Regions from separate parts of the Streptomyces sp. NPDC107454 genome, predicted to be linked through region 2. Evidence: riboswitches for the same ligand, from Rfam matches in the RefSeq annotation. Region 2 holds a riboswitch; the other holds the start of a gene.
The links. Region 2 has a riboswitch for cyclic di-AMP ahead of ACZ69M_RS16250 (transglycosylase SLT domain-containing protein). Riboswitches for the same ligand answer to the same signal wherever they lie in the genome.
Positions count from the first base shown of each region.

Region 1: it holds a riboswitch for cyclic di-AMP, as region 2 does, so the genes downstream of both, ACZ69M_RS07160 (C40 family peptidase) here and ACZ69M_RS16250 (transglycosylase SLT domain-containing protein) in region 2, are expected to answer to the same signal.

Region 1 covers NZ_JBVJPA010000002.1:672,013-679,769, reverse strand. The annotation lists gene ACZ69M_RS07180 (SGNH/GDSL hydrolase family protein) at 1-547, shown strand, start outside; gene ACZ69M_RS07175 (CsbD family protein) at 682-855, shown strand; gene ACZ69M_RS07170 (GOLPH3/VPS74 family protein) at 1,022-1,627, shown strand; gene ACZ69M_RS07165 (hypothetical protein) at 1,699-2,892, opposite strand; gene ACZ69M_RS07160 (C40 family peptidase) at 3,058-4,500, opposite strand; cyclic di-AMP (ydaO/yuaA leader) riboswitch at 4,557-4,727, opposite strand; gene ACZ69M_RS07155 (diacylglycerol/lipid kinase family protein) at 4,843-6,204, opposite strand; gene ACZ69M_RS07150 (response regulator transcription factor) at 6,506-7,210, shown strand; gene ACZ69M_RS07145 (sensor histidine kinase) at 7,207-7,757, shown strand, end outside.
Region 2 covers NZ_JBVJPA010000006.1:132,589-140,345, forward strand. The annotation lists gene ACZ69M_RS16240 (FAD-dependent oxidoreductase) at 1-1,030, shown strand, start outside; gene ACZ69M_RS16245 (HAD family hydrolase) at 1,334-2,215, shown strand; gene ACZ69M_RS16250 (transglycosylase SLT domain-containing protein) at 2,356-3,054, opposite strand; cyclic di-AMP (ydaO/yuaA leader) riboswitch at 3,057-3,176, opposite strand; gene ACZ69M_RS16255 (hypothetical protein) at 3,493-3,816, opposite strand; gene ACZ69M_RS16260 (CocE/NonD family hydrolase) at 3,800-6,274, opposite strand; gene ACZ69M_RS16265 (polyprenyl synthetase family protein) at 6,662-7,672, shown strand.

The DNA of each region.
Region 1 (7,757 bases), on a different contig from region 2:
CGTCGAGCGCTCCACGGATCTGGTGACCGTGCAGATAGGCGGCAACGACATCGGCTTCGGCTCCATCATCGGCACCTGTGCCGCGCTGAGTTCCAAGGACCCGTCGGGCAACCCCTGCCAGCAGTACTACAACTCCGCGGGCTTCGACCAGCTGACGCGGAACATCATCGAGACGGCGCCCAAGATCGCGCGGGTGCTGCGCGCCGTGCACGACAGGGCCCCGCACGCCCGCGTGCTCGTCGTCGGCTACCCGGACCTCCTGCCCGACGACGGCAGCGGCTGCTATCCGTCCGTCCCGTTCGCCGCCAAGGACTTCGCCTACCTGCGTGACGTCGGGAAGCGGCTCAACCTGATGATGCGCACGGTGGCCCTGTTCAGCCGTGCCGAATACGTCGACACCTACAAACCCACCGTCGGGCACGACATGTGCAAGGCACCTGCCGACCGGTGGATCGAGCCGCTGCAGCCCGCTTCACCCGCCGCCCCCGCACACCCCAACGCCAAGGGCGAGGCGGCCATGGCCGGGGCGGTGCTCCGGCGGCTCTAGCTCCTGTGCCGTGCGCGATCTCCATGGACCCCACGAACTCCACGAACTCCATGGACCAGGCATGTTTACGCGATCTGCCCAGGGTCACACGGCTCAGTGAGCACCTGATCCGAGAGCACCGAGAGGTGAGTTCCATGGCTCGCGACCAGAAAGCCAAGGCCAAGGCCGAGCAGGCCAAGGGCAAGATCAAGGAGACCACGGGGCGTGCCGTGGGCAACGAGCGGATGACGGCCGAGGGGCGCCTGGAGAAGGCCAAGGGTGACGCGCGTCAGGCGAAGGAGAAGACCAAGGACATCTTCCGCGGCTGATGCCCGTGGGGCGCACGGTTCACGCGGAGCAGGGGGCCCGTCGCATGGAGCGACGGGCCCCCTGCTCCGCTCCGCGCGCACCCGCGCCGAGCGGTGGAGGTTCGTAGGCTTTCCCCGCCGAAGATCGTAGGCTTGCCCCTCCGGAGACTGTGTGGGGGAGCCATCTATGACCACGGCCAGGGACCTCTTGATCACCGCCATGGACGTGGACCCGGACCGCCCCGTGGGCCAGGGCGACCTGTCCCTCGCACTCGCCGGAGCCGAGGTGATCGACCTCCTCGCCGCGGACGCCGTCCACCTGGACGGCGACCGCCTCGTGCCGGCCCCGGAGCCGGCGACGGAGGACCGCCTCCTGGCCGAGGCCGCGTCCTCGCTCGTACGTCAGGTGCCCTACGAGCCGGTCGAGGACTGGCTGTGGCGCAGGGGTCGTGGCCTGGCCGCGGTCCATCTCGCCGCCCTCGAGGCGGACGGTCAGCTGACCCGGCAACGCCAACGACGGCTGCTTTTCGGAGCCGTCCGGATGGTCGTGGTCGACTCGCCCGCCCGGCGCCGGGCCCTGCACCGCTGGGCCGCCGACGAGCCCGTCCTCGTCTCCCTCGCGGCGGCCGTCGGGATTCCGGCCGAGCAGGGCGCGGACGTACCGGTCGTGAGCGACGACGCGGTGACGACCGTGCTGGCCGCCGTCAACGACGCGGTCATGGAACTGGAAGCGGTACGCCAGCGCCGGTCCATCGAGAACGCGGCGTTCGCCAATCTCTGGCGAGGTGCGTGACGCGAGCGGGCACGCCGCGACACGCAGGTTTCAGAGGATGGCCTCGGGCCGGCGCCGGTTTCCGGTAGCGATCACTCGCCCTTGACGGGCCCGTTCTCTGACGTGCCGGTGCCGGTGCCGGTGCCGGTGCCGGTACCTGTTCCAGTGTCGGTGGCCCGGTCCGGGCCGTCGTCGCGGGCCGCGCGCCGTGCCCGTACGGTGCCCGCGACCCGCTGGAACGTCCGTGTCAGCTGGTGCAGCGGGTTGCCCTCCTGACCGGCGGACGTCTCGTGCGCACCGGACGCCGTCGTCCGGAGGTCTCGGAGCTCGGCCAGCGCCGCATGTGCGAGTTCGGTCGCCTCGCGGTACTGGTCGCGCGACTTCGTCATGGTGTCGAGTGCCTCGGCGTAGACAGCCACCAGCGCCCGCGCCTCCTCCAGCGTCAGCAGCTTCCAGTCCTCCCGGAGGCCGGTGAGGGCGTCATCCGCCGCTTCCGGCAGCGGCCGGGGCAGCGCCGCGTACCTTACGACCTTCTCCAGGAGCTCCGTCGGCTCCGAGCCGTCGAGGAACACACTGCGTACGGTGCAGTCCTGCTCGTCGTACCCGGGCCGGGCGGGGGAACCGGGCAGAATCACGGCGCCGCCGCGCGGCACCCGTACGCCCAGGTCGTACAGCGCCCAGTTGACCGCCTGGAACTGCTCGGGCGCGGCGCGGTGTTCCACGACGCGGTGACGCAGACCGGGCGGGAGCAGCCGGGCCAGCGGGAGGCGACCGCGTTCGTCGGTGGTCATCGCCTCGTGGATGACGACGTTGATGCTCCAGCTGTGCTGCGCGGCCTCCTTGAGCAGACGGCGCAGTGCCTTGTCCTCCTGCGGCAGCGGGTTGATGTCCCGCAGCCGGAGCCCGGCCACGATGTCGTGGTCCCAGGGGACCTCGTGTCCCTCGGGCCAGAACATGGTCGCCGGAGAGGGCCACGCGAGGTCCCAGGGCCGTTCCGCCTCGGCCACCAGCGTCCAGCGGGTTCCCTCGGCGGAGTGTTCGCGTCCGTCGGTCGTGAGCCGTGCGCGAACCGTGACGGCGTCGTCGACCAGCCAGCGCGCCTCGAAGACACGTCCCTCGGAGTCCGAGGGGTTCGCTGCGTCCAGGAAGTCGTGGATCGTCTCGTCGGCCTTCAGCCTCCGCAGGTTCTCCCTGAGGATCTCCTGCGGGGCGGGCCCGACGTGGCGCCCGCCGGCCAGCCAGACGGTTTCCGGGGCGGTGGCGCGGGCGGTGGAGGGCTTGGGCATGAGTCACTTTGCGGTGGGAGGCGGCGTGGCCTCCCAGTATGGTCAGCGCGGGTGGCCGGTCGGGCGGCGAGGCCCGCGTGGATCACATACATCCCCTCTTGCGGAACTTTGACCGCTCCAGTGCCTTATGTGTGCTTTGAGGCGCTGGAGATGTCGCTGCGTCCGTCACGCCGGGCGCAGCGCGCTGTGGATCGCCTTCTGTCCGGCGAAGAAGAGGGACTCCTCGCGTATCGAGGCACCCGGGCTGGGGGCGTGGATCATCATGCCGTTGCCGGTGTAGAACCCGACGTGGCTGACGTTGTCGTAGAAGAAGATCAGGTCGCCGAACTGGATGTCGGTCAGCGGAATCGCCGCACCGGCGGTCGCCTGCCCGTGCACGGTGCGCGGAAGCGCGACCCCGGCGGCCCTCCAGGCGGCCTGGACGAGGCTGGCGGAGTCGTACGAGTCCGGTCCGGTCGCGCCCCAGACGCACGGCTTGCCGATCTGCTCGCGGGCGAAGGCGAGGGCCTTGGCGGCCTTCCCGCCGTACGCCGACTCCGCAGCGCCGACGGCCGTGTTGACCACACCGGTGGAGACACCGGCACCCATGGACATGTCCGTGGCCGGCGGTACGCCTCCGCCGAGGGGCATGCCCGCGCCGGGCGGCATGCCCGCGGCCAGGGGCATTCCGGCGCCGAGGGACATGTCGGCAGCGAGGGGCATTCCCGTACCCATGGACATGTCCGTGGCCGGCGGTACGCCTCCGCCGAGGGGCATCCCCGCGCCGGGCGGCATGCCCGCGGCCAGGGGCATCCCCGTGCCGAGGGACATGTCCGCACCGAGCGGCATCCCGGTGCCGAAGGACATGTCCGGGCCGAGTGCGGTCGACTGCTGTCGCTGCCACTCCTCCGCGGTCTGCCGGCGAGCCTGGTCCTCCGGGGTGGGCCAGACGGCCTCGGCCGGACGTGACTCGATCGCCGCGGGCCCGGGGTTCCAGCGCGCGGCGTGCTGGGACACCAGATCACGGGCCAGCGCCAGCTTGCGCTGGATCTTCTCCTTGGACGTCTTCAACGAGGACTGCCCCGGCCCGGCGGGCAGCGCGGGCAGCAGGGCCGTGGCGGCCTCCAGCGTGGGCTGCGGCGCAGGCTCCGGCGCGGCCGGCAGTGCGGCGACGGCCCTGGCCGTCAACTCGGCCACGGGCCCGGCGGCCGCCTCGGCGGAGGGGCCCGCGGTCAACTCCAGAACAGGGCGGGCGGTCAACTCCCGCCCACGGTCGGTGAGTCCGTCCTCCGGCCGCTTCGCCGGGCCCGTGGGCCGCGCCTCGGCCGGGGGCTTCAGCATCCGGTCGGCCGGCAGCCTGGCCGGCGCGGACGGCCCCAGCTGCGCGCGCGCCGCGTCGAACCAGGTCCTGGTGATGTCGTCGAGGGCGGGGTCGCGGCGCCTGCGCGCGGCTTCCGGCGCCGGGTTGACGCGGCTTCGGCTCCCCGTGGTCATCGCGCGGGTCCCGTTGACGAACCCGACGGCGTTCTCGGCCTGGTCGTAGAGGGAGCTGATCCGCTGCTGCACCTCCTCGCGGCTCGGACCGTCCGCGCCACTGAGGGCGGCCGCCGCGCGTGCGGAGTCAGGCATGCCAGGGAGGCTGTTGCCTCCAGGGCGCGGGGTTCGTTCCGGCGCCATGGGAGCCGTACTCCTTCCGTACTCCGCCTACCGGGTCGGCTGTCGGGTTCGGGCGGAAGATTCCGGAAGGCATGCCCTACGGCCCTTGCCCGATCGGGCAGTTGGGCCGATTCACCCCAAGGTCGGTTGGGTCCAGGTTCCGGTCACCACGGGGGCACCGGATTCGGCGGAGGCCGCGCGACCCGGCGAGGTTCGCCGGAGGGAGTCGTGCGGCCTACCGCCAACTTAGCCAATTTGTGTGCCTGGTGTGAAGATTGGAGCGCGAACTGTCCGATATGTAATTGTGACCTTCGTCTACGTGTCCCGGTCACGACCAGGATGCCGTACGACCGCCGTGCGCCCCACGGTCGCCGCGAGCGTGCGCAACCGGCGCCAGTCCAAAGGGGGTTGGACCTCCGGCACACCGGGCCGTTCCTTCGGGACGCGGACGCGCAGGGCGCCGGGCTCGACGCGGCAGTGCACCGGGGCGGGCAGGACCAGGGCCTCGCCGTCGATGCCGGCCTCGATCTCCGCGCGGTCGGCGTCGATGACCACCTCACGGGTGGTCAGGACCACGAGCCCGTCCGGCGCGGGGTCCAGTACCAGCGCGGCGGCCTCGGCCGCGCTGTCCACCGTGATGCCGAGGACACCGAGCAGCCCGGAGTCGAGCCGTTCGCGGCGGCCGAGACCGGCCGGATCGTTGGTGCGGTAGGGGTTGTTGCTCACCAGTACGGCCTGCGGGGCGTCGAGCGTCGTGTCCGCGGCGCGAGCGGTCAGTCGCGGCCCGCGCTGGCGGGTGAGCAGGTCGGGCAGGAGATCCAGGATGGTGCCGATCTTGTCGTCGCGGTACGCGGGACTCTGCACGACCGTCGCGTACGCGCCGAAGGAGGCGTTGTTGACGAACGGGTGGCCGCCGGCGAAGCCGAGGTCCACGCGGAGTTCGACGCCGTCGGTGAGGGCGTCCAGACAGGTCGCCGGGTCGTCGCGGTCGAGGCCGAGGTCCATCGCGAAGTGATTGCGGGTGCCGGCGCAGACCACCAGGAACGGCAGACCGTGTTCGGCGGCGACGGCCGCGACCAGTGCCTGGGTACCGTCACCGCCCGCGACGCCCAGCAGATCCGCGCCGTCCGCGACGGCGGCCCGGGCCAGCGCGGTGACGTCCTGGTGCTTGTCCGGGTCGAGGAGCACGACCTGCGCGCCGAGCCCCTCCGCCTTCTCCCGCAGCCCGAACTTCGCCACCTTGCCGCCGCCGGAGCGCGGGTTCATGAGGAGGAAGGGGCGCCGCGGCGGCGGTGCCCTGCGCTCCTTCGGGCGCGGGGCGCGCGTCCGGTCGCTCCGCAGGGCGTACCGGCCGCTCCAGACGGCCACGGTCCACAGTGCCAGGGACACGGGAACGGCCCAGAGCAGCCCGGCCACGGCGAACAGGGTGAGCACGCCGCCGGGCACGACGGCCGCCAGCACGGCCGCCACCCAGCGGAGCGGACCGCGCCGGGTCAGCGCCCACCACAGCGCCGCCGCCGTGACGGCCACGCCGAGGAGCGCGGCCAGGAGCAGCAGTACGCCGTCCACGCCTCCGTAACCGAGCGGCAGCAGCACCGCCAGCGCCGCCGCGAGCAGCGCGGCCCTGGCCGCCCACCGATTCCCGTGGCCGACCCGCGCGCTCGTGTCCACACCCATCGCTCCTCCACGGACGTCGTAGAAGTCCGGCACTGGCGGGCCCGGCCGCACGGGAGCCCGGTTCGGCGGGTCGTTGGCTGTGTGCGGGGTCGGCCATCGACGACACAGTCGTATGCAACCGTCGGGCCAGGCCCCGCGCAACCGCCACGCTCCGCCGGGCCCGCGCCGACCGGGGCCGGACCGGGCGGTTCTCACCGAACCCTTGGGTCACCCCTCGGGGCCGGGACCGGCGCGGCTGATGCACGATGGGCGGCGGCGGGCCCCGGCAGGACGCCGGGTGTGGCGGGGAGGGACAGTGGTGATGAGTGGGCAGCGCGGCCGTGTCCTGGTCGTGGACGACGACGCGGCGATCCGCCGCTCGCTGGAGCGGGGCCTGAGGCTCGGCGGATTCGCCGTGGACCTGGCCGACGGGGGACGGCCGGCCCTGGCGGTGGCCCGGCGGACGCCGCCGGATGTGATCGTGCTGGACATCTCGATGCCCGACCTCAGCGGCATCGAGGTGTGCAGGGCACTGCGGGACGAGGACAACGACGTACCCGTGCTGATGCTCTCCGCACTCGACGAGACCGCCGACCGGATCGCGGGCCTGCAGGCGGGCGGCGACGACTACCTCGTCAAGCCCTTCGCCCTTCAGGAGCTGGTCCTGCGGCTGGAGGCACTGCTGCGGCGCAGGCCGCCGCGGGACAGCGGCACCGTACGGGTCGGCGGGCTGCTCCTGGATCCCGCCGCCCGCAGCGTGAGCCTCGACGGGCGGCCGGTGGAACTGACCCGCCGCGAGTTCGAACTCCTCCACTTCCTCGCCCGCAACGCCGGCATCGTGCTCAGCCGGGACCAGCTCCTCGATCGCGTATGGGGCTACGACTTCGAGGTGCGCACCGACGCGGTGGACACCTTCGTCAGCTATCTGCGCCGCAAACTGGAGACGTCGGGGCGCTCCCGGATCGTCCACACCGTACGAGGCGTGGGCTTCGTCCTGCGCGACGACGACCCGCGGGAGCGGCCGTGAGACTGTCCACGCGGATCGCCCTGGCCGTCGGCGCCAGCGTGCCCGTACTGGTACTGGCCACCGGCTGGCTGCTGCTGCGGCTGGTCGCCGCGGATCTGCACGATCAGCAGGACACGCATCTGCGTGAGCGCGCGGTGGCCGTCGCCAAGGACGCCCGGGGGCTGCTGCGCGCGAGCGCCGCCGACCGGTCGGCGGCGGTGGAGCAGGCCCGCGAGCGCCGGGTGTTCACCTCGGCCCTGGACGTGGGCGTACGGCTGATCGGCCCCGAGGAGACCTTCACCGGCGGCCCGCAACCGGCGGCGGACGTGGCGCTGCCCGCCAGGGCGCCCGTGCCGGTCACCCTCCGTGCCGACGGCAGGAGCTGGCGGATCCTGTCGACCCGGGTGACCGGGGCGCGCCCCGGCGTGCGCGGCACCCTGTGGCTGTTCGCGTCCGACACCGCCGCCGACACCCAGGTGCGCCTGGTCCGACGGCGCGCGGTGACCGTCGCCCTGCTCGCCGCACCGCTGTCCGGGCTGCTCGCCTGGGCCGTCGCCACCCGGGCGAG
Region 2 (7,757 bases):
CGCCCCGCAGCCCGGCCACACGATCGCGGACTACTGCGACGCGGCGGGGATCAGGCGGCTCGTCACGGACGAGGACATCATTCCGGTCGAGACGTTCATCGCGTACGGCGAGTGGTTCCAGGAGAAGCTGGTGCCCGAGCTGGAGCGGGTGCGGGTGGTGTCCGTCGACCGCCGGGGCGGCGAGGGCTTCGAACTCAAGCTGGACTCGGGGGAGTCGTTCACGGCGCGGGCGGTCGTCGTGGCCACGGGGCTGTACGGACTCGCCCATCTGCCGCCCGAGCTCGGCGGCGCGGCGGCGGACGGACCCGCACCCACCGGCCCCGTCTCGCACAGCTCCCAGCACCACGACCTCGCCCGGTTCTCCGGCAAGGAACTGATCGTCGTCGGCGCGGGCCAGTCCGCGCTGGAGACGGCGGCGCTCGCGGCGGAGGCGGGCGCGCAGGTCCGGGTGGTGTCCCGGGGGCGGGGCAGGGTCGCCTTCGGCACACCGCCCTGGAAGCAGCCGAAGCTGCGTCCCGAGTCGCCCTTCGGGCGCGCCTGGTCCCTGTGGGCGCTCAGCTACTACCCGCACCCCTACCGCTATCTGCCCGCCGACGCCCGGCACTACCTGGTCCGCCGGGTGCTCGGCCCCCTCGGGGCGTGGTGGCTGCGCGACCGCTTCGAGGGCAAGGTCGAGGTCAGCGAGGTCTCCGGGATCGTTCGAGCCGATGTCTCCGGCGGGCGTCCGGTTCTCTCCGTGCAGACCCTGGGCGGGCGGGGCGAGGAGCTCTCCGCCGACCATGTCATCGCGGCGACCGGATATCGCGTGGACATCGCCGCGATGGACTTCCTGGCACACGAGTTGCGTACGGCGCTCGCGGTGAGCCGCGGCACTCCCAAGCTCGGTGCGGGGTACTGCTCCTCGGTGCCCGGGCTGTACTTCACGGGGTTGCCGGCGGCGGCTTCGTACGGGCCGGTGATGCGGTTCGTGTGCGGTACGGAGTTCGCTTCGCCGCGGCTGGCCAAGCACTTGGCGGGCGCGCACGGGTGAGGTGACCGGGGTCAGTACGGCCGGAGGGGTCGGTGACTGGTGGGCCACGCCGTGGGCGGGGCCCAACCCGTCGCGCCGGAGCTTGTGTTGGGCTCAGACGGGCACAGTCACCGCAGCCGCGTCATCCTCTGGAGTGACATTCCGCTCGGAGTCTTTTCGTACCGCCCGCTCGGTGTGCGGGGGCGGAAGTGCGCTTTGTACACCCAGTACGCCCCGTACGGTGAACGGCGTTGCTGACGGGATACCGGACGTCGTCCGGTTCACGCCGGGCCGATGAGTCGTTCGATCCGTATTCTTCGGATCATGGCCGCTCCGACTGCATATTCACTTATCGCCACTGACCTGGACGGAACGCTGCTCCGCGGCGACGACACCCTCTCCGACCGGTCCCGGGCCGCGTTGGAGAGGGTGGCCGAGGCGGGCGCCCGACACCTGGTCGTGACGGGGCGCCCGGCGCCGAGAGTACGACCGCTGCTCGACGAACTCGGCGGCGCGGGGCTGGCGGTGTGCGGGCAGGGGGCGCAGCTGTACGACGCGGCGGCGGACCGACTGCTGTGGTCGGTGACCCTGGACAGGGAACTCGCGGAGACCGCGATCGGCAAGATCGAGGCGGAGGTCGGGCTGCTCTACGCGGCTGTGGACCAGGACGGTGTGGACGGGCTGACGCTCATCGAGCCGGGGTACGTGATGCCGCATCCGACGCTTCCGGCAGTACGGGTGCACCACCGCGACGACCTGTGGACGGAGCCGATCAGCAAGGTGTTGCTCCGGCACCCCTCGCTGTCCGACGACGAGTTGGCCTCGGCGGCCCGGGGCGTGGTGGGCTCGCTGGCCACCGTCACCATGTCGGGGCCCGGAACCGTCGAACTCCAGCCATGCGGCGTGACCAAGGCAACCGGTCTGGCGCTCGCCGCCGCCCACCTCGGTCTCACTCCCGCCGCCACCATCGCCTTCGGCGACATGCCCAACGACATCCCCATGTTCGACTGGGCCGCCCGGGGGGTCGCCATGGCCAACGCCCATCCGGAGCTGAAGGCGGTGGCCGACGAGGTGACGCTGTCGAACGAGGACGACGGGATCGCGGTGGTGCTGGAGCGGCTGTTCCCGTGCCGGCCGGATCGCTTCCGGGAGTCCGGAGAGCCCGGCGGGTCCCGTCAGCTCTCCGAGTCTCTCCGACCTCACTAGCCGTATCAGCCGTATCAGCCGTATCAGCCGTATCAACTGTATCGGTCATACCAGCTATATCGGCTATATCGGTCGTACTGGCCGTATCGGTCCCGGCAGTCGTACCGGCCCTACCAGCCCTACCGGCCCCGCCGGTCCTGTCAGTAGGGCCCGTTGACGTTGTCGATCGAGCCGTACTTCGCCGCCGCGTAGTTGCAGGCGGCGGTGATGTTCGCGACCGGGTCGTAGGGGTTCATCGACGTTCCCGGCACGTGGTAGGCCTTGAACGTGGGGTCGATGACCTGGAGCAGGCCCTTGGAGGGGATGCCGGCCTTGGCGTTGGAGTCCCAGTTGTTGATGGCCAGGGGGTTTCCGGAGGACTCGCGCATGACGTTGCGGTGGATGCCGTTGTAGGTGCCGGGGATCTTGGCGCGGGCCATGATGTCCAGCGAGTGCTTGATCCATCCGTCGAGGTTGTTCGCGTACGTCTTCGAGGTGGTGGGCGCCGTCTTCGCCGGGCTCGTCTTCGTGGGGGTTTTGACCGTTCTGGTGCCAACGGTCAGGGTGAGGCCCGGACGGAGCGTCGTCGGGTCGGGGCCTATGACCGCGCGGTTGGCGGCGTACAGCTTCGCCGGGCCGCCGCTCGTGGGGTACTTCTTCGCGATCGTGGCCAGGGTGTCGCCCGCGGCCACCTTGTACGTGATGAGCTGGACGTCGGTGCTGGTGGCCGTGGCGGCCTGCGCGCAGGTCGCGCTCACGAGCGGAAGGGCGAGTGCGACTCCGCCCATTCCTGCGGCGAGGATGCCCCGAGTGAGCATGCCCTGGATCTTGAAGTTGCGGTGCTTGCCTCGTGCGGACATGGCGAATTCCTCTCCGGCGCCTGCGAAGTGAGCTGTCGGGTTCGGGCGGGAGCTGCCCGGCCGCACGGTGTGTGCGACTTCACCCCTAGCCGTTCCGGTGTCCGGATCGGCGGCTTACCTGGGTTCCCCGCTCCTGCCGTGCGTGTGTGTGTGGGGGGCTGGGATATTCCGGTCGGCGGCAGGATTGGCGGTCCGTCCGGATCGACGTGAACGTATGCGAGAGCACATGTCCGGAACAAGCCCTCATTTCCCGGTGTAGATCGCTTTCACCTGGGTGATAAGAGGGAGAAAATGCCCGATTAATCCGGAACGCGACGCTCAACTTGCCTTATGCAAAGGGGGAGTCGTCAAGAGGGGATAAAGAGCCCACTTCGCATGGGAGTGACCCAATTCACGCGACCAAGCAGAAATAAAGCGGCACTGGCGGCAAATCGGACATCACGCCTCGACTGTCCAGACCGGTGAGCCCGCGGGCGGAGCCGGGCGGACCTCCCACACGGGCAGGGCCGTGTCGGGGTCGTCGTCGGGCAGCCGGCCGGTATTGGGCTTGAAGTAGAGGCCGTAGGCCCGGTATTCGGGGAGTTCGTGGCACATTGGGTCCGGGTAGGGCTCGAACTCCTGCCCCGCGTAAGCCCTGTTGATCCTCGCCGCCGCCTCGGCCCGGGGGATCCCGAAACGCGTGACCATCTCGTCGGCCATTTCGCGGAAGTACGCGAGCATCCCCTCGTCCAGGGCCATCAGGAATTCACCGGTCCGCGCCATGCTCCTCAGGGTTGCCCATGCCGCCGCCGGGCCTCCGGTCCGCTGTCCGGGGGATTCTTCTCTCCCACGTCCGATGGAAGACCACCTCGCTGCCGTCCTTGCAGATCAGCTCGTTCGAGGTGATGAACTCCCGGGCGTCGCAGCTGAGTTCGGAGCGTGTCTCGACCCGGGCGTCCCAGGGCAGCTCCGGGCGGTGCAGACGGATCGACCTCGTCGAGCGGGTACGGGCGGAGAGCGGGTCCGATTCGTCGATGGTGTAGGTGTCCCGGGCGTCCTCCGTGCATTCGAGGCCGTCCGGGTGGACACGGGTGCCGTCCTGGCCGGGGTCGACCTCCAGGCGCCACTCGCCCCTCGCCACGTCACGGGCGACCAGGCGTTCGGGGCGGGGCTCGTCAAGGGTGGCCGGGGATGTCACTCCCAGGGGTTCGGACTGCTCCGGCTCCTCGAAGGTGATCCTCGGGTCCGACTCCCTTGCTCGCACCGGAAGTTCGAGGGAACTGGCCGCCGGGTCCAGGACGAACCCCGCCGCCGAGCCCGGCTGGGGCCAGATCCACGGCCAGTAGGCGGAGGAGAGGGAGAGCCGGATGCGGTGGCCGGGCGGGAACGCGTAGCCGATGGCGGTCAGGTCGAAAACCACGTCCTCCGTAGAGCCCGGATTCCAGGAGGCAGCGTGGTCGGGGCCGTAGCGCGCTGTCAGGTTCAGAGCACCCCGGGTCACCAGCGTCGAGGAGCCGTCGGCGGCGACGTCGCACACCCGGGCGATCACCTGACCCCAGGGGGAGTGGGACGTCAGACGGAGGCGGACCCTGGGGCGCCCCAGGATCCAGGTCTCCCCCGGGACCTCGAACTCGAAGCAGGCCGATCTCGCGTCCTCCTCCCGCTGGTTCGGCGGCAGGTCCGCGTCGTTCCCGACGGGGCGGAAACGGCCCGCGTCCACGCCCGTGTGCTGAGGGGAGCGCACCAGCACCGGTGCGCCCCGCAGCGCGTACGCGATCGGGGTCACGGAGGGGGAGGGCCAGGCGGTGTCGCCCACCCAGCGGCCGGGAAGGGACGGGTACGTCGTCGCCGGAGGGTGCGCGGCCATGACGTAGGAGCGCAGGAGGGGCTCCGCCATGACGTCACGGTTGCGCACGCCGGAGCTCGGGTCGTAGTTCGTGCCGGGGTCCGGATCGTCGTCTACGCCGGGCTCTGGATCGTCGTCCACGTCGGGCTCTGGATCGTCGTCTACGCCGGGGTCCGGATCGTCGTCCACGTCGGGCTCTGGATCGTCGTCCACGTCGGGGTCCGGATCGTCGTCCACGTCGGGCTCTGGATCGTCGTCCACGTCGGGGTCCGGATCGTCGTCCACGCCGGGCCCTAGATCGCCGTCCACGCCGGGGTCCGGATCGGCGGTCGCACCGGGGTCAGGACCGCCATCCACGCCGAGGCCGGGATTGTTGATCACGCCGAGGCCAGGATGGCCGATCACGTCGGGGACGGGGACGGGGACGGGGACGGGGACGGGGCCGCGGTTGGCGGCAGGCTCGGGCTCGGTGACGCTCGTACCGGTCGGTCTGAGCCAGTGGTCCCACCACCTCAGCGTCTCCTGGAGGAAGCCGATCGCCGGGCCCGGCGGCAGGCCCCGGTCCGGGTACTGATGGCACCAGGGGCCGATCAGGCCGCGCACACGGTCGGCGGGAAGGCTCTCGACCAGCCGCAGCACCGTGTCGCGGTACGGGTCGTGCCAGCCGCCCACCGCGAGCACGGCGGCCCGGATCCCGCCGTATCCCCCGTCCTCGCGCACACCGGCGTGGCGCCAGTACGCGTCCCGGGTCGGGTGGGACAGCCACGTATGGATGAACGGCTCCACCGTCTCCAGGCGCTTCACCCACATGTCGCGCCACATCGCCTGGCCCACATGCGCCGGATCCGGCGGACGGGCGACGTCGGCGAGCGCCGTGGCCGCCCGGGCATGCGTCTCGACGGCGAGGACGGAACCTCCCATGCGGTGCCCGTCGTTGTCATAGGGATCGTCGGTCGCACAGACCGTGACGATCGCCTTGAGCGGTTCGGGCGCGAGGGCCGCGATCCGGAGGGAGGTGAAGCCGCCCCGGGAGATGCCGAACATGCCCACCGCGCCGCTGCACCAGGGCCGGTCCGCCAGCCAGTGGATCACTTCCACCCCGTCGGCCCGCTCACTCTCCCCGTACGGGTCCGTCGGCACGCCCTCCGAGTTGCCGTAACCGCGGGCATCCACCCGGACGGAGGCGTAGCCGTGGCCCGCGTACCAGGGGTGGCGCTGCCAGTCGCGTGGCGCGGTCCGGTCGGTGAGCCGGTCCGGGAGATATTCGAGGAGCGCGGGGACGGGCGCGTCGGTCAGCGGGCGCCACACGCGCGCGTGCAGGCGGGTGCCGTCCGGGAGAGGGATCCACAGATCCTCGTGAGTCGTCTCGTGCGAGAAGGACGTACGGATGTGCATGCTCATCACGGTGTCCTGGGTGTCCTCGGTGTCCTTGGTGCCCTGGGGTCGGCCTCGGTGCCCCGGTCGTCTTCGGCGGTCGGCCCTCAACAACGTCCGATCAGTCAATACGTCTCATATCCGGTCGTATCGACTGATCAAGAACATATCGCCCGTGATTCCGTATCGCCCGGGTGTGGGACTGTCTGCCGCTCGGGGGACATCGGGTGGCGGGGAGAGGGAAGTCGGGAGGAAGTCGGCAGTGGGGACGGTGGGCGCTCGTGGTGATCGAAACGTGACCGGATACGCTGACTTGAGTGATGGCAGCGACACATCGACAAACCGTGTCATCGACCGAATGATCGACCGAGTTCGCCATGTGATCGTCAGCAGACAGGAGAACCTCTCGTGACCGTCGTCGGGCCGTTCGGGCTGAGCGTGCGGGACCAGGCTCTCGAAGCCGATGTCCAGGCCGGATTGACGGCTGTGGAGGAGGGCTTGCTCGAAGTCACCAAGAGTGAGGTCCCCTTCATCACAGAGGCCGCGCAGCACCTGCTGCGCGCCGGCGGGAAGCGGTTCCGTCCGCTGCTCGTGATGCTCGCCGCGCAGTTCGGTGACCCCTACGCGCCGGGTGTCGTGCCCTCGGCCGTGGTTGTCGAACTGACCCATCTCGCCACCCTGTACCACGACGACGTGATGGACGAGGCCGACGCGCGGCGCGGCGTGCCCAGCGCGAACACCCGCTGGGGCAACTCGGTTGCCGTGCTCACCGGCGACTTCCTCTTCGCGCGCGCGTCCCACACCCTGGCCGACCTCGGGCCCGAGGCCGTCCGTATCCAGGCCGAGGCGTTCGAGCGGCTCGTCACCGGACAGATCCTGGAGACGGCGGGGCCGCGCGACGGGCGCGACCCGGTCGACCACTACCTCGACGTGCTCGGCGGCAAGACCGGCTCACTGGTCGCCGTGGCGTGCCGGTTCGGCGCGATGATGTCGGGCGCCGACGAGACGGTCGTGGACGTGCTGACGCAGTACGGGGAGCGGCTGGGCGTCGCCTTCCAGCTCGCGGACGACGTGCTGGACATCGCCTCCGACTCGCACGAGTCCGGGAAGACGCCGGGTACGGACCTGCGCGAGGGCATCGCCACGCTGCCGGTGCTGCGGCTGCGTGAGCGGGCGGAGCGGCTCGGTCTCGCCGAGGACATCGCGCTGTGCGAGCTGCTCGACTCGGACCTCACGGACGACGACCGGCACGCGGAGGCGCTGGCCCTGTTGCGGACGCATCCCGCGCTGGAACAGGCCCGCCGTGACACCGTGCGATACGCGGAGGAGGCCCGCGCGGCGCTCGTTCCGCTCCCCGAGTGCGATGCCAAGGCGGCGCTCATGGAGCTGGTGGACGCGGTGGTGCACCGGGCCGGATAGGTGCCCGGAGCAAGCCACTGACGTACGCCCTCCCCGGGGCAGGCAAAGAGGCCCTCTGCCCTGTGACGCACGTCACACTGTTGGA